DNA from 3 places in the Ferribacterium limneticum genome. Region 2 is predicted to be linked to each of the others. Evidence: predicted binding sites of a transcription regulator. Region 2 holds the regulator's gene; each other region holds the start of a gene.

Region 1 (7,599 bases), 2.1 Mb from region 2:
CGCTTACTCCTGTTCGGCCCGCATGGCCGGGCGCTTGCCGATCTTGACCTGGAGCTCGACGATGTTCTTGTCGCGGCGCAGGCGGAAGGCGGAGCGTTCATCCGGGGTCAGCGCGGCGATCAGGTCGAGCATGACCTGCGGATCCTTGACTGGCTTACCATTGACCGAGAGCAGCACATCGCCGGGGCGGATGCCGGCCACGTCGGCCGGGCTGCCGCGCACGACGCCGGCAATCAGCGAGCCATCGGTGTCAGGCAGGCCGAACGATTCGGCCAGTTCTGGGGTGATTTCCTGGGCTTCGACGCCGATCCAGCCACGAGTCACAGTACCGGTACGGATGATCTGCTCCATGATGCTGCGGGCGCTGGACACCGGGATGGCGAAGCCGATGCCCAGCGAGCCGCCGGTACGCGAGTAGATGGCGGAGTTGATGCCGACCAGGTTGCCGTGGATGTCGATCAGGGCACCGCCGGAGTTGCCGGGATTGATCGCCGCATCGGTCTGGATGAAATTCTCGAAGGTGTTGATGCCGAGGTGCGAGCGGCCAAGGGCGGAGACGATGCCCATGGTGACTGTCTGGCCGACGCCGAAGGGGTTGCCGATGGCGAGCACGACATCGCCGACGCGCAGGCTGTCCATCTGGCCGAAGGTAATGGCCGGCAGCTTTTCGGCCTTGATCTGCAGGATGGCGAGGTCGGATTCGGGGTCGCTGCCGACGATCCTGGCCTTGTAGGTTTTGGTGTCGTTGAGCGAGACCTGGATGTCGTCGGCTCCTTCGATGACATGGTAGTTGGTCAGGATGTAACCATTGGCGCTGACGATGACGCCGGAGCCGAGGCCGGAGTTGCGCTGCGGCTGGCCTTCCGGGCGGTCGCCGAAGAAGTGGCGGAAAATCGGGTCATCGAACAGCGGGTGGCGTTGCTGCTTGATGGCTTGCGTGGTGTAGATATGGACGACCGAAGGCAGCGCCGCCCGGGCGGCATCGCGATAGGAGCCAGGGGTGCTCTTGATGTCGTCGCCGGTGAGCGGCGCTTCCTGGAGTGCAACGACGCCTGGGCGCTGCGGCAGCCATTCCGGTTTTAGTGTGGAAACGACGAACAGAACGGCGAGCGCAACGGTCGCCGTTTGTGCAAAAATCAGCCACAACCTCTGCATTGGAAATTGTCTCGATGAAGCGTGAAGAATTGGTGGGCTATCTGGATGGGCTGCTGGCGCCCGGAAGGTTCCGGGATTATTGCCCAAACGGACTGCAAGTGGAAGGTCGTGCCGAGATCACCCGTATCGTGGCTGGTGTCTCGGCCAGTCAGGAATTGCTGGACGCCGCGGTCGAGCGTCATGCCGATGCCATTCTGGTGCACCACGGCTATTTCTGGAAAGGCGAGGATGGCCGGGTGACAGGCATCCGGCGCAAGCGGCTGGCCAGTCTGTTGGGCAGTGACATCAACCTGCTGGCCTATCACCTGCCGCTGGATGCACACCCGGAACTGGGCAACAACGCCCAATTGGCGCGCCTTTTGGGCTTTGTGCCCGAGGGGCGTTTCGGTGAGCAGGATATTGCCTGGCTGGGCGCGTTGGCCGAGCCTTGTGATTTGGCTTCGCTGGCGGCCAGGGCGGCGGGTGTTCTTGGTCGGCAGCCGCTGGTGATTGCTGGTGACGATCGGCCGATTCGACGTATCGGCTGGTGTTCGGGCGGGGCGCAAGGCTACTTCGAGTCGGCCATCGCGCTCGGCGTCGATGCTTATCTGTCTGGCGAGATTTCAGAGCAGACGGTGCATCTGGCCCGGGAGAGTGGTGTGGCTTATCTGGCGGCTGGCCATCACGCTACCGAGCGTTACGGGGTGCAGGCGCTGGCCGGGCATCTGGCGCAGCAGTTCGGCATCGCCTGCGAATTCGTCGATCTCGACAATCCGGTTTGAGCCTCTCAGCCCTGCCGTTTCAAAGCGTAAGCATCTTCCAGGATGGCCATGAGCAGGGCGATTTCCTCGACAACTTCAAGGGGGAAACCATTGCGCTGCCCGGCTCGCGTGTCATGGACGAGGCTTAACAGATAATCGAGGCAGGCTTGGGTGCCCCAGCGAGCGCCTGCCTTCTGTATAACGTGAGGGTAATCCTCCAGGGACTTCAGGCCGGATATCGGCGTGCCGGAATCGTTCCAGGCCGGAATGCTGGCGTTGAACCGACTACGCATTTTTTCGGCCAGAGCCTCGAACTCCTGGCGCATGCCGCCCCGGCGATAGAGGTCGAGCAGCATGCTCCACGGTTGAATGCTTTGCGGCATGTGCTGGTCGATGTGTTCGGCCAGCGTTTCGGCAGCCCCACGTACGCGACCGAAAGAAAGCATGATTTCCGCCAGGGCGAGCACCGAGTGTTCATCCTCTGCCTGCATTTCGACGGGCTCGGGCGCGGCCGTCGGTTCGAAGCTTTCTTCCGGCGACGGTGCCGGTACCTGCTGGGCGCTCTGGGGCGGCGATGGCGGGGTGGCGAATTCGTCGAGTTCAAAGGCATCGGGCGTTGCCTGTTTGGCGGGAAGGGCCTGGCTGCGATGGCTGGCGAAAGCGAGCGGCGTTTCTTCCTCCCCCGGGTAACGATGACGACGCCCCAGATATTGAGCCAGACCGATGGAAATCGCTGCGCCGACGGCAGCACTCAGCAACAGTTCCTGCCAGTTGGCGGTGCTTGAGGTCTCGGCCGGCTGGGCGGGGGCGTTGGTCGTCACGGCGACAGGTGCCTGGCTGGCCGGCAGTGTCTGCGCCATCTGCAATTTGTTTTGTATTTCTATGGCCCTGGTTGCCAGATCCAGGGCTTGGTCCATTTTTTCAACTTCCTGCGTCAGCAAATGCAGGGTGGTTTCAAGCCTCAGCAGGCGCTGCTCGGTTTCGGCCAGGGATTGGAGCGCAGCATTATTTTTTTCGCGCGGCCTGATTTCTTCGGGTGCCGCGCCGACGAGTAGCTGATCCGCCGCTTTCGTTGGCGCCGGGTTGTCAGGCCTGGGCTTGCTGCGCGGGGCGGCTGGTTTTTGGGGCGCACCCTCTCGGGCGACGGCCTGAGTCGATGTTCGAGTCGATTTTTCTTTTTTCTCGGCGCTGGCTTGCTTGCGTGTCGGAATACGGACGACGGTGCCTTCGCCGAGCATGCTGTCTGGTGCGAGGTCTGGATTGGCCCGTTTCAGGGCGGCAATCAAGCGCTGGCGTTCAGCCAGGCTGGCTGGCGTCTGGGCATCGGCAATATCTTCAAGCGTTTCGCCCTCGCGGGCATGCCATTCAGTGAATTTAGCCGGTTTTCCGGTTGCTATGGGGCTCGGGACCGGCGAGGTTTCTGCGGGCATGAATGGCGCGTCAGGCATCAGTACGTAGTCGCGCACGACGTCATAACCACAGCCGGCATGCAAGGCAATGGTAAAAACGGGATCGCTGACCGGCCGGGTGCCAAAAACCTGCAGCACGTGGTTCTGGCCGCGGCGGACCAGTCGCGTCTTGGCGGCGGTGATGACCGGTAAATCGGAACTGCGGATTGGTGCCAGGGAAAAGCAGGCGGTGACAGGTATTTCTTCAGGGCTCAACAGGATAGGCACTTCAGCCATGAGCGCTTCGCCGATACGGGATTGAAGGGTGATTTCTCCGAATCCAATCGCGTTGCCAAGAGCCGGAGCAAGGGCGGCGGTCAGTGCGACAATGCTCGTCAGTTTGTTTCTCATGATGCTTCTCGCTGTTTGGCTTGTTTTTCACAGTTTTTTAAAATTTAACACTTGGGCGGGAGGTCTGGGGTGAAATATTCCACACTTTCGTTCAGCCCCGTTTTTACGAAGGCCGATTCATGAATTTCGTTTTTGCTCCCCACCCTGTTCCTGCGCTGCCTGTGCTGGGTACTGAACAGCGTTTTCCGGTGCGCCGGGTGTTCTGCGTTGGCCGTAACTACGCTGATCACGCTCGCGAGATGGGGGCGCTCGATCAGGCCGAGGGGCGCGAGCCACCATTCTTCTTTACCAAGCCAGCCGATGCGGTCGTTGCTGGGGGTGGCGAGTTGCGCGTCAAGTACCCGCCGCAGACCAGCAATCTGCACCATGAGGTCGAGATGGTCGTCGCCTTGGGCGCGGGTGGCGAGAATGTTTCGGTTGAGGCAGCAAAGAGCCTGATCTTCGGCTACGCCGTCGGTCTTGATCTGACGCGGCGCGACATGCAGGCGAAGGCCAAGGAGAAGAGCCACCCGTGGGACATGAGCAAGGGCTTTGACCAGTCGGCGGTGGCCGGCGAAATCTGCCCGGTGTCGGTTAGTGGTAATCCGGAAGCTGGGCGCATCTGGCTGAAAGTGAATGGGCAACTGCGTCAGGAGGGCGACCTGTCGGCCATGATGTGGAAGGTGGCTGACATCATTGCCAACCTGTCGACGCTGGTCCGGCTGGAAGCGGGTGATCTGATCTACACCGGCACGCCGGCTGGGGTCGGGGCGATTGTGCAGGGTGATCTGCTGGAGGCGGGCGTCGACGGTGTTGGAACGCTGCGCGCCCGGATCGTTTAGCGGAAAACTGAAGCTGCCATTCCCGCGAAAGCGGGAATCCAGTCATGCCGCGGCTTCATGGACTCCCGCCTGCGCGGGAGTGACATCTTTTTACTCGAGCAATGCCTTTCTGCTTACTTCGGTCGTTTGTCGATGACGCGCCTGGCCTTGCCGACCGAGCGTTCGATGCCACCAACCTCGACGACTTCGATCTTGGCCGAAACACCGATGTAGGACTTGATGTGATGCTGCAGGTCGTGCGCCACGAATTCCTTTTCCGGGCCGCTGGCGAATTCGAACTCTGCCTTGATCTCGACATTGACCTTCATCGAGTCGAGGTGGCCGTCGCGGCTGACTTCGATCAGGTAATGCGGCGACAGCTTCGGCTGCTTGAGGATCAGTTCTTCGATCTGTGACGGGAAGACATTAACGCCGCGGATGATCAGCATGTCGTCGGAGCGGCCGGTGATCCGGTCGATGCGGCGCATGGAGCGGGAGGTTGGCGGCAGCAGGCGGGTCAGGTCGCGGGTGCGGTAGCGGATGATCGGCATCGCCTCCTTGGTCAGCGAGGTGAACACCAGTTCGCCCTTGCTGCCCTCGGGCAGAACTTCGCCGGTGACCGGATCGATGATTTCCGGGTAGAAGTGGTCTTCCCAGATCACCGGGCCATCCTTGCTTTCGGTGCATTCGTTGGCGACGCCCGGGCCCATGACTTCCGACAGACCGTAGATGTCGATGGCGTCGATGCCGAAGACGTTCTCGATTTCAAGGCGCATGGCGTGCGTCCATGGTTCGGCGCCGTGGATGCCGATGCGCAGGTCGGTGCTCCGCGGGTCGATGCCTTGCCGGCGGAATTCGTCGGCAATGTTGAGCATGTACGACGGCGTGACCATGATGATGTTGGGCTTGAAGTCGCAGATCAGCTGAACCTGCTTTTCAGTCTGTCCGCCTGACATCGGGATCACTGTACAGCCCAGCTTTTCGGCCCCGTAATGGGCGCCCAGGCCGCCGGTGAACAGGCCGTAACCGTAGGCGACATGAACGATATCGCCGGGCCGGCCGCCGGAAGCGTAGATCGAGCGGGCGATCAGGTCGGCCCAGGTGTCGATGTCCTTCTGCGTGTAACCGACGACAGTCGGCTTGCCGGTCGTGCCGCTGGAGGCGTGGACGCGGACCACTTTTTCGCGCGGCACGGCGAACATGTTGTAGGGATAGTTGTCGCGGAGATCCTGTTTGGTGGTGAACGGGAATCTGGCCAGATCGGCCAGCGACTTGAAGTCATCCGGATGAACGCCGGCGGCGTCAAATGCTGCTTTGTAGTGCGGCACGTTCTGGTAGACGTGGTTCAGCGTCCACTTCAATCGTTCGGTCTGCAGGGCGACGATTTCGTCGCGGCTGGCATTTTCTATGGCGTGTAGGCCTAGGCTCATTATTCACTCCCTCCTGAACCATCGATTTTCATATTGTGGAAAAGCGGGCTGCTTGAGCCAGATCAATTCTGTTGGTATTTCCCGCCAGGGCGCCGTCTCTATCGCTTGTGCAGGAGCAAATCACGGCGACATGCGACAATCCTGCCTCATGTTCGCAACTGCCGTCCGTGGCCTGATCGCCCACGCTTTCCCCATTCTGATTGCCCAGTTGTCCTCCATCGGCATGATGGTGGTCGATACTGCCGTGCTCGGCCACGTCAGCTCGCTCGATCTTGCCGCCGTGGCAATCGGTGGCGGCATTCATGTTTCCGTGGTCTTCGCGTTGGTTGGCGTCCTGCAGGCGGTGGCGCCCGTTGTGGCGCATTTGCATGGGGCCAAACGCGACGACGAGGTCGCGGGCATCCTGCAGCAGGGTTTCTGGCTGGCCTTGCTGCTCTCGGTGCCGGGCATTCTTTTTCTGACGCATCCCGGCGCGGCGCTCGGCATGGCCGATATGGACGCTGCAGTCGAAGCCAAGGTGCGGCAATACCTCGGCCTGCTTGCCTGGAGCTTGCCGGCATCGCTGTGCTATCGGACTTTCTGGGCCTTCTGCAATGCGCTAGGCAAGCCGCGGGTACTGATGGGTATCGGATTTTTCAGCCTGTGTCTGCATGCCGTGCTGGCCTGGGGCCTGGCCTTGGAGGGCTGGCTGGGCGAACCGTTCGGCGTGGCCGGCTGCGCTCTGTCGAACGTGCTGATCGGCTGGCTGGCCTGCCTGAGCGGCGGTGCCTATCTGGCTTTCGGGCCGCTCGGCCGGCGCTACCGGCCGTTTGCCGATTGGCAGTCGCCTCGCTGGCCAATCTGGCAGGAATTGCTGCGCATCGGCGTGCCGATGGGTTTGTCCAATCTGGTCGAAATCACCTCATTCACGTTGATCGCCTTGTTCGTTGCCTCGCTGGGCGCGCCTGTGGTGGCCGGGCACCGCATCGTCGCCAATATCTCGGCGTTGATCTACATGTTGCCGCTGTCGCTGGCCATTGCGACGATGTCCGCGCTCGGCCAGGCGGTCGGGGCGCGTGACCCGCTGCGGGCCAGGGCGACCATTCGGGCCGGGCTGGTGCTTGCGGCATGCTCGTCTTCTCTGCTTGGCCTTTTGCTCTGGCTGGGGGCGCAGCCGTTGATCAATGCCTATACCGATGATCCCTCCGTTCGCGCTGTGGCCATGGGACTGGTCGCCTACATCGCCATCTACCAGTTCTTCGATGCGCTGCAGACGATCGCTGGCCACTGTCTGCGCGCCTATCGGGTCACTTTCGTGCCGATGCTGGTCCAGACTTTCTGCTTCTGGGGGATTGGCCTGCTCGGCGGTGCCTGGCTTTGCTATCGCTGGCAACCACCGCTTGGTGTGGCCGGGTTCTGGCTGGCTTCGGTGATCAGTCTGGTCTTCGCGGCAGTCTTGTTGCTGCCGCTGTTGGGCAAGGCGATTCAGGCGGCAGAATCGACTCCATAATTATGAATTTCGGGCTGCAATTGTTTTTGCTGTCTGTGGTAAGATTTTGGGCTGAAAACGCTATAACCGGGTGGGGTCGGGGGATCGTTCGGCTACTGCTCATTGCTCGCAACTCAACTAAACGCAAGGAAAGCGCATGAAAATTCACGAATATCAGGGCAAACAAATCCTGAAGAAATTCGGCGT
Region 2 (7,599 bases):
CCCGCTCAGCCGCCGCCAGCAATTGCTCGAAACGCTCACGCAGCAATCGGCGATTCGGCAAGCCGGTCAATACATCGTAATCAGCCAGTTCGCGTATTCTTTGTTCAGCCGCCTTCTGTGCCGAAATATCCAGCACGGTGCCGACGGAAGCCGGCAGCCCACCGATAAGCGATGGCGATCCGAGCACCATGATCGGGAAAGTCGAGCCGTCCTTGCGTATTCCAGTCAATTCATAATTGTGGCCAACGACACCCGCCGCCCGTAACTGCATCTGCTCGATCACGAAGGCATGCTGATCGGGCAGGATGAGGTCAAGCGGCCCCATCTGCTCGAGCAATTCCTCGGCAGGATAGCCAAACATGCGCGACAGGAAGGGATTGACGTACTTGAAGCGCTGATTCTGAAGCACGAAGATACCGACCTGAGCGGCCTCCATGGTGCTTCGGAACATTGTTTCCTGCTCGGTCATCGCCGCAGCGCTTCCCGCCGTTCCCGCATTGCCACCAGAAAACAATTGTTCAATTATCTTTTCCCCGACCCCTATGGTCATCGAAACTCCATTCCTACCGCCCAGCCTGGCTTTTAGGCCGCCAGCGCTTGAGCAGAAGCGAGTTCGAAACCACTGAAACCGAACTCATCGCCATCGCCGCCCCCGCCACTACCGGGTTAAGCCACCCCAAGGCGGCCAGCGGAATTCCCAACACATTGTAGATGAAAGCGAAGAAAAGATTTTGGCGGATTTTCCCCAAGGTGGCCGCCGATAGGGCAATGGCATCGACAACCCCGAGCAGATCGCTGCGTATCAATGTTAAATCTGCCGCCTCGATAGCTGCATCCGAACCCGCCCCGATGGCGAAGCTGACATCCGCCGCCGCCAGTGCCGGCGCATCGTTGATACCGTCGCCCACCATGGCCACGACCCCGCCGCCAGCCTTCAATTCCTGAACGGCTGCCGCCTTGTCGCCGGGCAGGATACCGGCCCGGAATTCATCGATTCCCGCCTCTGCGGCAATGGCCGCCGCCGTCGCCGCGTTGTCGCCGGTCAACATCACCACCCGGATGCCGCGCTCGCGCAATCGGCTTACGGCCAGCCGCGAAGAGGGTCGCAGGGCATCGGCCACGGCGAAAATAGCCAAGGTCGATTCACCCTCGTTCAACGCCACGACAGTCTTGCCGGCCTGCTGCAACTCACCGACCACCGAGTCGGCCGCCAGCCCCAGCCAGGTCGGCGAGCCGAGGCGCAACGCCCGGCCATCGATTTCGCCCTCGACGCCACAACCGGGAATCGCCTTGAAGCCGGCCACTTTTCTCTCGTCACTACCCGTCTGGACTGCCGTTCCCGCCGCCACAACGGCCTTGGCCAGGGGATGCTCGGAATTCTGCTCAAGCAGGGCCGCTAGGCAGAGTGCCTCGTCGCCAGCCAAAGCGCGCGGCACCACATCGGTCACCTGCGGCAGGCCGCAAGTCAGCGTGCCGGTCTTGTCCAGCGCCAGCACGGTGATGCGCTCGGCCCGTTCGAGCGCCTCGGCATTCCTGACCAGAATCCCGGCCCTGGCACCCTGCCCGGTACCGACCATGATGGCCGTCGGCGTGGCCAGACCCAGCGCACACGGACAGGCAATGACCAGCACGGCCACGGCATTGACCAAGGCCTCGGCAAAGTCGCCGGAATAAATCCACCAGCCGACAAAGGTCGCCAGCGCAATGGCACACACCGTCGGCACGAAGATCGACGAAATCCTGTCGGCCAGACGCTGCACCGGCGCTTTTGACCCTTGCGCCTCACCGACCAGCCGGATAATGCCGGCCAGCAAGGTGTGCTCACCAACGCCGGTGGCCCGGCAGCGCAAGGCGCCCTGCCCGTTGGCCGTAGCGGCAAAGACCTTGTCACCGGCCCGTTTGCCCAGTGGCATGCTTTCGCCAGTCAGCATGGCCTCATTGACACTCGATTCGCCGTCGACCACCTCGCCATCGACCGGCACACTTTCGCCCGGACGAACCAGGAAGACATCGCCCGGCATCAACGCCTCGACAGCCATTTCCACCCACTGTCCGTCACGCTCGACGCGGGCCGTCTTAGGCTGCAGACGGATCAACGACTCGATGGCTTCGGAAGTTCTGGCCTTGGCCCGCGCTTCGAGCAACTTGCCAAGCAGGACCAGCGTGATCACCGCCGCACCGCCCTCGAAATAGACGTGCTGGTTGAGACCAAACAAGGTCACCACCGTCGAAAAGCCCCAGGCCATGCTGGTACCGAGGGCGACCAGCACATCCATGTTGGCGCCACCGCCACGCAGGGCCTTGTAGGCACCATCGTAGAAACGCCAGCCGATCCAGAACTGCACCGGCGTCGCCAGCACCAGTTGCAGCCAGCGCGGCAATTCGTTCAGATGACCGTGTTCACCGAACATGAACAGCATCTGCCCGACCAGCGGCAAGGTGAGCGTCACGGCAATCCAGAATCGCCGAATTTCCCGCTGATAGACACGCAGCTTTTCGGCTTTTTCCCGTTCGCGTGTCTGGCCATCGACTAATTCGGCGGTAAATCCGGCCTTCGCCACGGCCGCCACGACAGCAGCCTCATCGGCTGCTTCGGTCAGCCGCACCCGCGCCCGCTCGGCCGCCAGATTGACATTGGCCTGCATGCCGGCTTGCCGGTTCAGGACTTTCTCAAGACGCGCCGAACAGGCAGCGCAAGTCATGCCACCAATGGCAAACTCGACAACCCGGCCCCGGTCAGCCTCGTCGGTCATTTGACCAGCAATACCGGACAGGGTGAAAGGTGCAGCACACGCGTCGCCACCGAGCCCATGACCATACCCGCCACCGCGCTACGACCATGCGTCCCCATGATGATCAGATCGCAGGCCAGGTCATCAGCCATCTTTCTGATCACCTCGGCTGGCTGACCAACGTGGATATGGGTCGTATGAAAACGCCCGGCCGCATCCAGCTTCCGCTGTGCTTCGACGAGTTGTTCCTGCCCCTCTTCCAGATAGTAGGCATGCAAGGTTTCCTTGCCGACGTGGGCCTGTACCCGGCCAATCGGAATCGGGGCATGGACATGCAATAGATGGATTTCCGGCACGTCGCGGAACCAGGCCGCATGGCTGATCAGGTGCTCAACGGCACGCAACGCACAGGCCGAACCATCAACCGGCAACAAGATTTTCATGGTGTTTTCTATCCTAAAGCCCGCCTGACAGACGCATCAGGCCGAGGAATCCGTATAGACCAAAGCCTAGCACCAACAGGCCGGAGAGGGTACGCACAATGGGGCGACGCACGAATTCGTTGAGCCGGGCCAGCACGATGCCGGCGAGCAGAAGATTGGGCAAGGTCCCAAGCCCGAAGGCCAGCATCGTCAGGGCACCACGCCCGGCCGACCCCGTGCTGAGCGCCGTCGCCAAGGCGCTGTAGACCAGACCGCAGGGTAGCCAGCCCCACAGCACGCCCAGCGGAAACGCCTGAACCACGCTGCGCACAGGCAGGAAACGTCGGGTCAAAGGTTGCAGACGTCGCCACAGGCTCTGCCCGGCCCGTTCGGTTAAGGCCAGCGCCTTGGTGACGCCGAGCAAATAGAGGCCCATCGCCACCAGCATCAGGTTGGCAATGAAATACAGAATCAAGCGGGCCGGCACCTGCCCTTCCAGACCCATGCTGGCCGCCCCCAGTGCCCCGGCGATAGCCCCGGCCGCTGCGTAGGAAAGAATGCGCCCGCCATTGTAGGCAAAGTGCATGGACCAACGGGCTGTACCGCCCATCGACAGGGCGCCGACGATGCCGCCGCACATGCCGACGCAATGGGTACCGCCAAGCAGACCAACGAGAAAAAGTGCGAGATAGCCGGAATCAGGCATCGTACAAACCAGTAGTCACCGAAGCAGGCAGTTTACTCTGCCCACCCGGCACTACGCACGGCAATCAGATGACTTTGGAGTAGGTCGCCCGCTGGCGTCCCGCCCGCAGGTAGCGGTCGAAGACCATGGAAATGATGCGCACCAACAAGCGTCCCGGTGGCAGAACGGTGATCCACTCGCGTTCGATCTTGAGCAAACCGGCCCGCTCCATTTCCTTCATGTCTTCGAGTTCGGCCGCGAAATACTTGTGGAAGTCGATCAGATGAGCACTTTCGATGCTCTCGATGGAGAGCTCGAAATGACACATCAGCGCCTGGATGATCGAGCGACGCAGGATATCGTCAGCGGTCAGTTCGATGCCACGGAAGACCGGTAAGGCACCGGTATCGAGGCGATCGTAGTACTCGTCCGCAGTCTTGACGTTCTGGTAGTAGGTCGGCCCGACCTTGCTGATCGACGAGATGCCAAAAGACAGCATGTCGCAGTCGGCGTAGGTCGAATAGCCCTGGAAATTGCGGTGCAGGCGGCCTTGACGCTGGGCGACAGCCAGTTCGTCATCCGGCTTGGCAAAGTGGTCCATACCGATGAAGACATAGCCTGCATCGGTCAGCTTCTTGATCGCCAGCGCCAGAATCTGCAGCTTGGTATCGGCTGACGGCAGATCACCATCGTTGATCCGGCGTTGCGGCTTGAACATGCTGGGCATGTGTGCATAGTTGTAGATCGACAGGCGATCGGGATCCATCGCCAGCACGCGCTCCAGCGTCCGGTTGAACCCCATTACCGTCTGGTGCGGCAGACCGTAGATCAGGTCGACAGAAACCGACTTGAAGCCGTTGGCCCGTGCATCACGGATGACACTGTAGGTCTCTTCCTCGCTTTGAACCCGATTGACGGCAACTTGTACCTTTTCGTCGAAATCCTGCACCCCGACGCTCATGCGGTTGAAACCGAGTTCGCCCAGCAAGGCGACTGTGGCCGTATCCACCTTGCGCGGGTCGACTTCGATCGAATATTCGCCGCCATCAAGCAACTTGAAGTGCTTGCGGGTTTCGCCCATCAACTGGCGCATCTCGCTGTGCGACAGGAAGGTCGGCGTACCGCCGCCCCAATGCAACTGGATGACCTCGTGCTCACCGTCGCGGCCTTCCAGTGCCGCTGCCTGAATATCCAGCTCCTTGGCCAGATATTTCAGATATTTGGCGCTGCGCCCGTGATCCTTGGTAATGATCTTGTTACAGGCGCAGTAGTAGCAAATAGTGTTACAGAACGGGATGTGGAAGTATAATGAAAGAGGTCGACTGATCCCGCCGATGTTGCGCTTGCCAAGCCAGAGTTTGGCTGCATCGGAGTCGAAAGCCTCGACAAAGCGGTCGGCCGTCGGATAGGACGTATACCGGGGGCCGTTGACGTCAAAGCGGCGAATGATCTGCGGATCGAAGACGAGGTTTTCAGTTGCGAAATTCATTAGGCAAGCCATCAAAAGTTGATCGGATTATGTTCGGATGGCATGGTTTTGCGGTTGACTTGGATCAAGCTAACGCAGGTTGCCAATGGCACATACACGCCCATTAAATCAGGAAATATCGCTGTCCGTCATCAAGACGGCCTGCTCAAATTGCAATCTGCGCGAACTGTGCCTGCCCTTTGGCCTCAGCACGGAGGAACTTGAGCGCCTCGACGACCTGGTTTCCACCCGTCGTCGCATCAAGCGCGGCGATCACCTGTACCGCGCCGGTGAAGGTTTTGATGCAATTTACGCTATCCGCAGCGGTTTCTTCAAGACTGATGTGCTGCTTGAAGATGGCCGTGACCAGGTCACCGGTTTCCAGATGGCCGGCGAACTGCTCGGGCTGGATGGTATCAGTACCGAACACCATACCTGCAATGCCATCGCGCTCGAAGACAGCGAGATCTGCGCCATACCGTTCTCCCGCCTGGAAGGTTTGTCGCGTGAAATCCACACGCTGCAACACCATTTCCACAAGGTGATGAGCCGGGAAATCGTTCGCGACCATGGTGTGATGATGCTGCTCGGCACCATGCGCGCCGAAGAGCGGCTGGCTGCCTTCCTGCTCAACCTGTCGCAACGCTTCACCGCCCGCGGCTTCTCGCACGCCGAGTTCTACCTGCGCATGACGCGCGAGGAAATCGGCAGCTATCTCGGCCTGAAGCTGGAAACAGTGTCTCGTGCTTTTTCCAAGTTCCAGGAAGAAGGCTATATTGCCGTCCAGCAGAAGCACATCCGGATTCTCAACGTTAATGGCCTGAAGGCCTTGATGAATCACCGAAGCTGACGCCTTACCAGCGCAGCTTCGCCAGTTCTCCGGCTCGTTCGACCAACTTGAAAAGCAAAGCCTGGGCTTTAGCTCGGGCTGGTGTCGCGCTCCCCGGGGAACGGTAGACCATCACCACCCGCTCGGGCTCGGCAGCCGTCACGTAGATAGCGATCGACAACGGACAAAGGGCAATCTGGGCCGGATCTTCGGTCACCATCCGCCAAGCTAGGGCAGCACTGCAAAACTGAAAGATTTCGGCTTTAAGGAATGGCGTTGCCGCCCCCTCGCCCCCGGTGCGCTGCAACATCTGGTTGAACGGCAGCACGGCCCCGACCACCAAACCCTCAGCCTCGATAACCTCGATCAGCGCGTCGCGCGCCGTCGGGTAGTCACTGCCAGGGATGGCGTAGGTCAAGACGTCATCCGTCGCCCAGGCCTGTGGCGCCAGGAGTATCCAGAGACTCAGGAGGCAAGCGAAAAAACGGGGCATCCTTGAGGACGCCCCGAACAGATGCAAGAAGGACATCTGACGCAAGACTTGCTCCCGGCTGCGAAGTTATCTGAATCGAAGCTTCGAAATCCGGCCAGAAAACTTAAAAAGCATGCTTGATACCCATGGCAAAGCCATTGACGCCGGTACCGGAGAGCCCGGCCGAATTACCCATCGGGTTGATGGTGAAAGAGGCGTTACGATCGTTCTTGATATGGGCGTAGTCGGCATACAGCTCGGTCCGCTTGGACAGAGCGTAGCGACCACCGATTGCCCACTTGCTGGCATCGGCATCGCTCAGGGTCTTGTCCTTGACCTGGCCGTAGCTGACCAGCATTTTGGCCTTGCCGAACGGTACGGTAGCGCCGAGGAACCAGTTGCGGCGATCATATTCCTGGCCAGCCGCCAGTCCACCCAGATTCTGCAAACCGGCAGTGGTGGCGTCGAGATCGATATTGCCGCCAATCAGCGAGTTCTGCTGGCCCTTGATCACGTCGTAAACACCACCGATCTTGACGAAGCCAAAATCGTAGGAAACGCCACCGGTAGCCACATACAGACGGCTATCCGACAGACCTGCCGCCTTGGTGGTTTCGTAGTCCAGATCGACGCTCAAGGGGCCATTGGCGTAGATCAGGTTGACAGAGAACAGGCGGTCATCGGCGTTACTGCTGCCAGTGATGGCGCTGACACCGTTAGTATGAACGCCTTGCAGGCTGCCTTCGTTACCCTGGGTATTGGTGGCCGTCGCCAGAATCAGCGTAAAGCCGTTCCAGGCCGGTGAGATGTAGGCGATGGCGTTGGCCGCACGGTCGTACTGGGTGGTCATCGAGGCGAAGTTGCCGACCGAGTAGTTGGTGAACGGGTTGTACTTGCCATAAATACCGTAGCGCAGGCCGTCGAGATAACCGGCAACGACGGTACCGAAACCACCGGTCAGGCCAACGTAAGAGTGCCCCGCCTGGTTCAG
Region 3 (7,599 bases), 390 kb from region 2:
GTTGGCCTTTTAGCTTTCCGGTTTCCTGCCGGTGCGGTGCTGGTTTCCCCGGCTAATATTCATCGGGCAATGATGAGCGATATGAAAAGTTGGCCATGTCAGAAACAATACTTGGAGTCTGCGTTCAGGCATGGATAAGAGTCCATCGCATGGCGGGCTATGCGCTGCTAAACCTGATCGACGATCCGGCGATTCTGGCCATGGGTTTCTGTTGATGTCCGCAATGAGTTGTTAGCGACTGGGCGGCATTGATGATGCGGGACAAAAACGACTTTCAGGCGCTGAGTTCGCTCTCTCAAGGAGAGTTGGTGATCTTTCGGCGACACATGGCATTTCGCCTGTGCATCTGTCTCTGGGCTTTGTACTCGATAGTCTATGACTCGCTGAGCAAGGCTTTTGTCGCTTTGCTTGTTCTGGCTTGTTTTTACGCCATGGGCGAAATCGTTTTCACCTCTTACATGGGCTACGCTCGTCTCAATGCGCAGCGGGATGAGGAGCAGAAACGCCTGGAGGAAAAACGCTTGGAAAAGGAAGCGAAGTTGGCCGCCCAGGCAGCCGCATCAGCGGAGTATTTCGACTTGGGGAAATCAGGGCGCGGCGGGTAGTTGCGTTGGGTGTCCCGTCCGTCTCGGAAACGGACCAAGGGCGATTAACCCATGAATTTATTTGCGCACTATTGGTTCAGGGCCACGCGGTTTCTGCCGGCTCGTTTGGCGGCGTATAGCCCTGCATCCGCGGTTCTGAGCAATTGCTGCGGGGCCTTGTCGATACTGGGGCGCGTGCTGGCAACCCCAAAGCTGCAGGATATGCGGCCGCCGATGCCTTGTTGATGGGGAATGCACAGGTCGCGGGCCGACAGACGCATGCGTTCGGCCACGGCGTAAGCGCCGTTGGCATCGGTGCCCGGCAGGATCGCGACAAATTCTTCGCCGCCATAGCGCGCTACGGTGTCTTCAACCCTGAAGAGTGATTCGCTGAGCGAACTGGCCACTGCCTTGAGGCAGACGTCGCCCGCTTGGTGGCCATATATATCGTTGAATTGCTTGAAAAAGTCCACGTCGCTGATGACGATGCTGAGCGGGCTTTCGGTGCGAATACAGCGTTTCCACTCGGCAGCGAGGGTGTCATCGAAATGCCGGCGATTCGGGATGCCGGTCAGGCTGTCCAGAATGGCGATTTCCTTGAGTTGGCGGTGCACGGCGCAGATTTCCTGCTGTCTCGTTGCGATGCGGAGCATGGCTCTCACCTTGGCCAGCAGCACAACTTCCGAAACTGGTTTGTAAAGAAAATCGTCGGCGCCGGCCAGGATTCCCCGGGCCAGGATGTCCTCGTCGTTGACTGCAGACAACAAGACGATAGGCGTCCATGGCGAGAAATCGGCTTCGTCCCGTGATTGTTCCCAGCTGCGGATGGTACGGGTGAGAGAAATGCCATCCATGCCTTGCAAGGTATCGTCCAGCAGCACCATGCTGGGCCAGGTTTCCTGAATGATCGTCAGGGCTTGCTTGCCGTCACCGGTGGCGATCGTCCGGATATCCGGCAACTGATACAGACATTCGCAGATTTGCGTGCGATTCGCCGCCGAAGGGGCGATAACGAGCACGGTTGGCTTGTGTTTGCCTGATGTTGGCTGATCGAACATGGTCGGTGCGCCTTGGTAATAAATCTATCCTTTGATCATAGCATCTGAATGAAACGGGGGATTTTTCCTTTGGCGTCTCCGGGAGTAATATGTCGTTTTTTCCATACGGTACCGTCTGGAAGCTGGCTCGTTTTTTGGAGGAGTGACAATGGAAATCAAGGACAAGGTATTTCTGGTAACAGGGGCTGGTTCGGGCTTGGGCGCGGCGACGGCGATTGTTTTGGCGGATGCCGGGGCCAAGGTGGTACTGGTCGATCTGAATCGACAGGCCGGTGAAAAGCAGGCCGCTGAATTGGGTGAGCGTGCTTGCTTCGTTGAAACGGATGTGGCCAGCGAGGCTTCCGCCGTCAACGCGATCAATACGGCAATTGCCAAGTTTGGCGCCCTGCATGGTCTGGTCAATTGCGCGGGTGTCGCGCCGGCCGAAAAAGTGGTGGGCAAGGAAGGTCCGCACAAGCTGGAGAGCTTCGCCAAGGTCATCAATATCAACCTGGTCGGGACCTTCAACATGATTCGCCTGGCGGCGGATGCCATGATGAAGAATGCGCCGGATGCCGGTGGTGAGCGTGGTGTCATCATCAATACGGCTTCGGTCGCCGCCTATGAAGGCCAGCTCGGACAGGCGGCCTACGCCGCGTCGAAGGGCGGTATTGTTGCCCTGACCCTGCCGGTTGCCCGCGAACTGGCTCGCAGTGGCATCCGCTGCATGACGATTGCGCCGGGCATCATGGAAACCCCGATGCTGCTCGGCATGCCGCCTGAAGTCCAGGATGGGCTGAACAAGATGGTTCCCTTCCCGACCCGCATGGGAAAGCCGGCCGAATACGCCGCGCTGGTTCGGCACATCGCTGAAAACGCCTATCTGAACGGTGAAGTGATCCGCCTGGATGGGGCGATCCGGATGGGTGCCAAATAAACTATACTTCGGCTCCGCCCTTGATCTAAAAGGCACTTCGGTGCCTTTTTTGCGTTTATGCCCCGAGCTTCCTGTTATCACTGCGGTCTGCCCATTCCCGACGATGTCGATCTGTCGGTGAAAATTGGTGGAGAGCAGCGGGCGATGTGTTGCTTTGGTTGCCAGGCGGTCGCGCAGTCCATCGTCGAGAACGGGCTGGAAGATTACTATCGCAGCCGCGACTCCCTGCCGGAATCGCCGCGTGAAGCCATGCCGGCGGTGCTCGATCAACTGGCTCTGTTCGACCATGCCGAATTCCAGAAAAGTTTCGTCAAGGAACTCGGCCAGAACGAGCGCGAGGCTTCCCTATTGCTTGAAGGCATTACCTGTGCTGCCTGCATCTGGCTGAATGAGCAGCACGTTGGCCGCCTGCCAGGCGTGACGGCGGTGGATATCAACTATGCGACGCGTCGGGCCCGCGTGCGTTGGGATGAAACCCGCGTCAAGCTTTCGGACATCCTCGGTGCCATCGCTGCCATCGGCTATCGGGCCTATCCCTACGATGCCGCGAAAAACGAGGAAATCTCCCAGAAGGAGCGGCGCGACGCGCTGTGGCGTCTCTGGGTTGCCGGATTCGGAATGATGCAGGTGATGATGTACGCCTACCCGGTTTACATCGCTGACGGCGATATGGCGCCTGACATCGAAAGCCTGATGCGCTGGGCCAGCCTGCTGCTGACCATGCCGGTCATTTTTTATTCCTCGGCGCCTTTCTTCCGCAACGCCTGGCGGGATATCAAGCTGCGTCGTGTCGGAATGGATGTCCCTGTCGCGCTGGGCGTTGGGGCTGCCTTCCTTGCCAGTTGCTGGGCGACTTTCATGCAGGCGGGCGAGGTTTATTTCGACTCGGTGACAATGTTCATTTTCTTCCTGCTTGGCGGGCGCTATCTTGAAATGACAGCTCGCCAAAAGGCACTGAGCGTTACCGAGGCGCTGGCCAAGCTATTGCCGGCCTTTGCCCAGAAAATGCCGGGTTTTCCCGGTGACCGCACTACTGAGCAGTGTGTCGTGGCCGATCTTCGTCCCGGTGATTATGTTCTGGTCCGCGCCGGCGACATCGTGCCCGCTGATGGCCGGGTCATCGACGGCATCAGTTGTGCCAACGAGTCGCTGTTGACCGGTGAAAGCAAACCGGTGCCCAAGGCGCCGGGCGAGACCGTGACCGGCGGGGCGATTAACGCGGAAAGTCCGCTGGTTGTTCAGGTCGAGCAGGTGGGCGAAGGGACGCGCTTGTCGGCGATCATTCAGTTGATGGAGCGCGCGGCCGCCGAGAAACCGAAAATCGTCGAATTGGCCGACCGCATTGCCAGCTATTTCGTTGCGGTGCTTCTGGCTGTCGCTATTTTTGTTGCCGTCGGCTGGTATTTCGTTGATCCGTCCAAGGCACTGTGGATTACGGTTTCCGTGCTGGTTGTTACCTGCCCGTGTGCCTTGTCGCTGGCGACACCGATTGCGTTAACGGTTTCGGCCGGTGCATTGGCCAAGGATGGTCTGCTGGTGACGCGTGGGCATGCCATAGAAACGCTGGCCCGGGCGACCCATTTCGTCTTCGACAAGACCGGCACGCTGACAACGGGCCGCATGCATTTGGTCGATGTACTCCCGGTTGCTGGTTTAAACAGAGATGAGTGTTTGCTGATGGCGGCTGCGCTGGAGCATGCCTCCGAGCATCCAGTAGCCACGGCGCTGCGACGTGCGGCTGGGGCGCAGTTGCCAGATACTTCTTCTGTGCTGAGTGAGCCGGGGCTGGGCATCGAGGCCATCGTGGCAGGTCGCCGATGCCGGATCGGTCGTCCGGGGTATGCCTTGGCCTTGGGGCAGGGTGTCTTGCCAGAGGCGGTGCATGGTTGGTTAGAGAGCGGTGACACGGTGGTTTTTCTTGGCGACGAAAGCGGCTGCTTGGCACTTTTCCGGATCGGCGACGAACTGAGGCCGGAATCTGCAGCCTTGATTTCGGAATTACGGGCTGCAGGCAAAAAGGTGGTGCTTTTGAGTGGTGATGCCGCCGCCGTTGTCAGTCGGGTGGCAGCGACTTTGGGTATTGACGACGTGAGGGCTGACATTACCCCGCAAGGGAAGCATGATTGCGTGAAAGCCTTGCAGGCCGAAGGGGCGCTGGTGGCCATGGTTGGCGATGGCGTCAATGACGCTCCGGTTCTGGCTCAAGCTCAGGTTTCCGTGGCGATGGGCGGCGGCGCTCAGCTCGCTCGGACGCAATCCGATTTCGTGCTGCTTTCCGAAAATCTTGACCATCTGCGTTTGGGTTTGCGCCGTGCCCGAAAAACCTTGTTGGTCATTCGTCAGAATCTCTGGTGGTCCTTCGCTTACAATTTCGTTGCCCTGCCCTTGGCGATTGGCGGTTATGTGACCCCTTGGCTGGCGGGTATCGGGATGTCGGCCAGCTCTTTGCTGGTCGTGCTCAATTCACTGCGTATTCAACGCGTGGAGACTGACTGATGGAAAGTGTTTATCTGCTGATTCCGGTTTCGGTGATCCTGGTGTTCGGTATCGCCCTGGCTTTCTGGTGGTCTGTTCGCAGCGGTCAGTTTGACGACCTTGAGGGGCCGGGGTTTCGAGTTTTGATGGATGACAATCCGCCCCCAAAGCCGGTAGAGCAGGTTGAATCCGACAAAGCTGGGAAAGTTTGACTTGTGTCAACGTGCCGCAGCGTTTGCGGCGGCAATATGACTCCATTGCGAGGCGCGAGCCTTGCTGCGATTCTCTGTTGGGGTTGGGGTGCGTTGCGACGCACCCTTTTTTTGTCCACTTGCAGCCCAATTGCCCCAGTGGCTAGCTAATTTGAACTAATTGCGCTTAGATAATCGGTAGGTTGATCTAGGTCAAAACGCGCCCTTTCAACTAGAATAACATCCGTTTCCATGTGCCCCCTTGGCTTCAGGGAGGTGGGCATTCCGTTTTTTATTAACGAGAGGTGGGTTCATGTCTGGAACGCAAACCACATATAACGATAAGGTCGTACGGCAATTCGCCGTCATGACTGTCATCTGGGGCATCGTCGGCATGCTTGTCGGTGTCATTATTGCGGCTCAATTGGTCTGGCCGGAGTTGAATTTCGGTCCTTGGTTACACTTTGGGCGCTTGCGTCCGCTGCACACCAACGCGGTTATCTTTGCGTTCGGTGGATGTGCGCTGTTCGCAACTTCTTACTGGTGTGTTCAGCGCACCAGTCACGCCCGTCTTTGGGGGGGGGCGCTGGTTCCCTTCACGTTCTGGGGCTGGCAAGTTGTCATTCTGTTGGCTGCTATCACATTGCCGCTGGGTATGAGCCAGGGCAAAGAGTACGCTGAACTGGAGTGGCCGATCGACATCCTGATCACGCTGGTCTGGGTTTCCTACGCGGTAGTGTTCTTTGGCACAATCGCCAAGCGTACCGTTTCCCATATCTATGTGGCCAACTGGTTCTTTGGTGCTTTCATTATCGCTGTTGCGCTGCTGCACCTGGTTAACAGTGCCGCCGTGCCGATCTCGCTGACCAAGTCTTACTCGGTCTATTCCGGCGTGCAGGACGCGATGATCCAGTGGTGGTATGGTCACAATGCCGTGGGCTTCTTCCTGACAGCTGGCTTCCTGGGCATGATGTACTACTTTGTGCCGAAGCAGGCTGGCCGTCCGGTCTACTCCTACCGTCTGTCCGTGGTTCACTTCTGGGCGCTGATCTTTACGTACATGTGGGCAGGTCCGCACCACCTGCATTACACCGCGCTGCCTGACTGGACCCAGTCCGTTGGTATGGTTTTCTCGCTGATTCTGCTGGCGCCGTCCTGGGGTGGCATGATCAACGGCATCATGACCCTGTCGGGTGCCTGGCATAAGCTGCGCGACGATCCTATCCTGAAGTTCCTGATCACCTCCCTGTCCTTCTACGGTATGTCTACCTTCGAAGGCCCGATGATGTCGATCAAGACCGTCAATGCCCTGTCGCATTACACGGACTGGACTGTCGGCCACGTGCACTCCGGTGCTCTCGGCTGGGTGGCCATGGTTTCTATCGGTTCCATCTACTACCTGCTGCCCAAGCTCTTCGGCAAGACCGAGATGTACAGCACCAAGCTGGTCACGACCCACTTCTGGATCGCTACCATCGGTACCGTTCTGTATATCGCTTCCATGTGGATTGCCGGTGTGATGCAGGGCCTGATGTGGCGTGCAGTTAATGCCGACGGTACGCTGGCTTACAGCTTCGTCGAATCCGTCAAGGGCTCCTACCCGTTCTGGGCAATCCGTTGGTTGGGTGGTGTCCTGTTCCTGTCTGGCATGCTGATCATGGCTTACAACATGTTCAAGACCATGGCTGGTGGCAAGACTCAGGATTCGCCGGTGGTCGCTCCGGTTGGTCATCACGCCTGATTAGGGAGAAAAAACAATGCTTAAGCATGAGCAAATTGAAAAGAGCGTAGGCCTGTTGATTGTGCTGACGCTGTTAACCGTGATTTGGGGCGGTCTGCTCGAAATCGTTCCGCTGTTCTTCCAGAAGTCGACGACGACGCCGGTTGAGGGTGTAAAGCCTTACGATGCGGTGCGCTTGGTTGGGCGTGACATCTACGTTCGCGAAGGTTGCTTCCTTTGCCATTCGCAGATGATTCGTCCGTTCCGCGCGGAAACCGAGCGTTACGGCCATTACTCCGTGGCTGGCGAGTATGTCTACGATCACCCGTTCCAGTGGGGCTCCAAGCGTACCGGTCCGGATCTGGCTCGCGTTGGTGGCCGTTACTCCGACGAGTGGCAGCGTGCCCACCTGATGAATCCGCGTGACGTGGTTCCTGAGTCCAACATGCCGGCATTTGCCTTCCTGGCGAACACCAAGGCCAAGGACTCGGTCGGTGCCGACATCGAGAAGAAGATGCAGGTCATGCGTGGTTATGCCAATGCCCGTGGTATCCCGACCTATACGGACGAGGAAATCAAGGGTGCCAAGGCTGCCATCGGCGACAAGACCGAACTGGATGTCCTCATTGCCTACCTGCAGGGTATGGGTACGGCG

What was found. The regulator FNR, encoded in region 2, switches genes on or off when oxygen is low (the NO sensors DNR and NnrR bind a similar motif). The targets are predictions, from matches to a motif close to TTGANCTAGNTCAA.
Region 1: the regulator FNR is predicted to act here: its motif matches at 5,977-5,990, upstream of paaK (phenylacetate--CoA ligase PaaK).
Region 3: the regulator FNR is predicted to act here: its motif matches at 5,428-5,441, upstream of ccoN (cytochrome-c oxidase, cbb3-type subunit I).

Annotation. Positions count from the first base shown of each region.
Region 1 covers NZ_CP075191.1:823,519-831,117, forward strand. Annotated here, with positions in the region: gene KI617_RS03980 (Do family serine endopeptidase) at 4-1,155, opposite strand; gene KI617_RS03985 (Nif3-like dinuclear metal center hexameric protein) at 1,170-1,916, shown strand; gene KI617_RS03990 (type IV pilus assembly protein FimV) at 1,922-3,694, opposite strand; gene KI617_RS03995 (fumarylacetoacetate hydrolase family protein) at 3,814-4,515, shown strand; gene paaK (phenylacetate--CoA ligase PaaK) at 4,629-5,924, opposite strand; gene KI617_RS04005 (MATE family efflux transporter) at 6,073-7,413, shown strand; gene sucC (ADP-forming succinate--CoA ligase subunit beta) at 7,550-7,599, shown strand, end outside.
Region 2 covers NZ_CP075191.1:2,895,966-2,903,564, forward strand. Annotated here, with positions in the region: gene KI617_RS13910 (putative bifunctional diguanylate cyclase/phosphodiesterase) at 1-550, opposite strand, end outside; gene KI617_RS13915 (heavy metal translocating P-type ATPase) at 564-2,753, opposite strand; gene KI617_RS13920 (universal stress protein) at 2,750-3,175, opposite strand; gene KI617_RS13925 (sulfite exporter TauE/SafE family protein) at 3,189-3,860, opposite strand; gene hemN (oxygen-independent coproporphyrinogen III oxidase) at 3,925-5,328, opposite strand; gene fnr (fumarate/nitrate reduction transcriptional regulator Fnr) at 5,414-6,157, shown strand; gene KI617_RS13940 (DUF302 domain-containing protein) at 6,162-6,554, opposite strand; gene KI617_RS13945 (porin) at 6,733-7,599, opposite strand, start outside.
Region 3 covers NZ_CP075191.1:3,283,279-3,290,877, reverse strand. Annotated here, with positions in the region: gene KI617_RS15850 (hypothetical protein) at 252-605, shown strand; gene KI617_RS15845 (diguanylate cyclase) at 674-1,642, opposite strand; gene KI617_RS15840 (3-hydroxyacyl-CoA dehydrogenase) at 1,791-2,558, shown strand; gene KI617_RS15835 (heavy metal translocating P-type ATPase) at 2,616-5,054, shown strand; gene ccoS (cbb3-type cytochrome oxidase assembly protein CcoS) at 5,054-5,245, shown strand; gene ccoN (cytochrome-c oxidase, cbb3-type subunit I) at 5,538-6,965, shown strand; gene ccoO (cytochrome-c oxidase, cbb3-type subunit II) at 6,982-7,599, shown strand, end outside.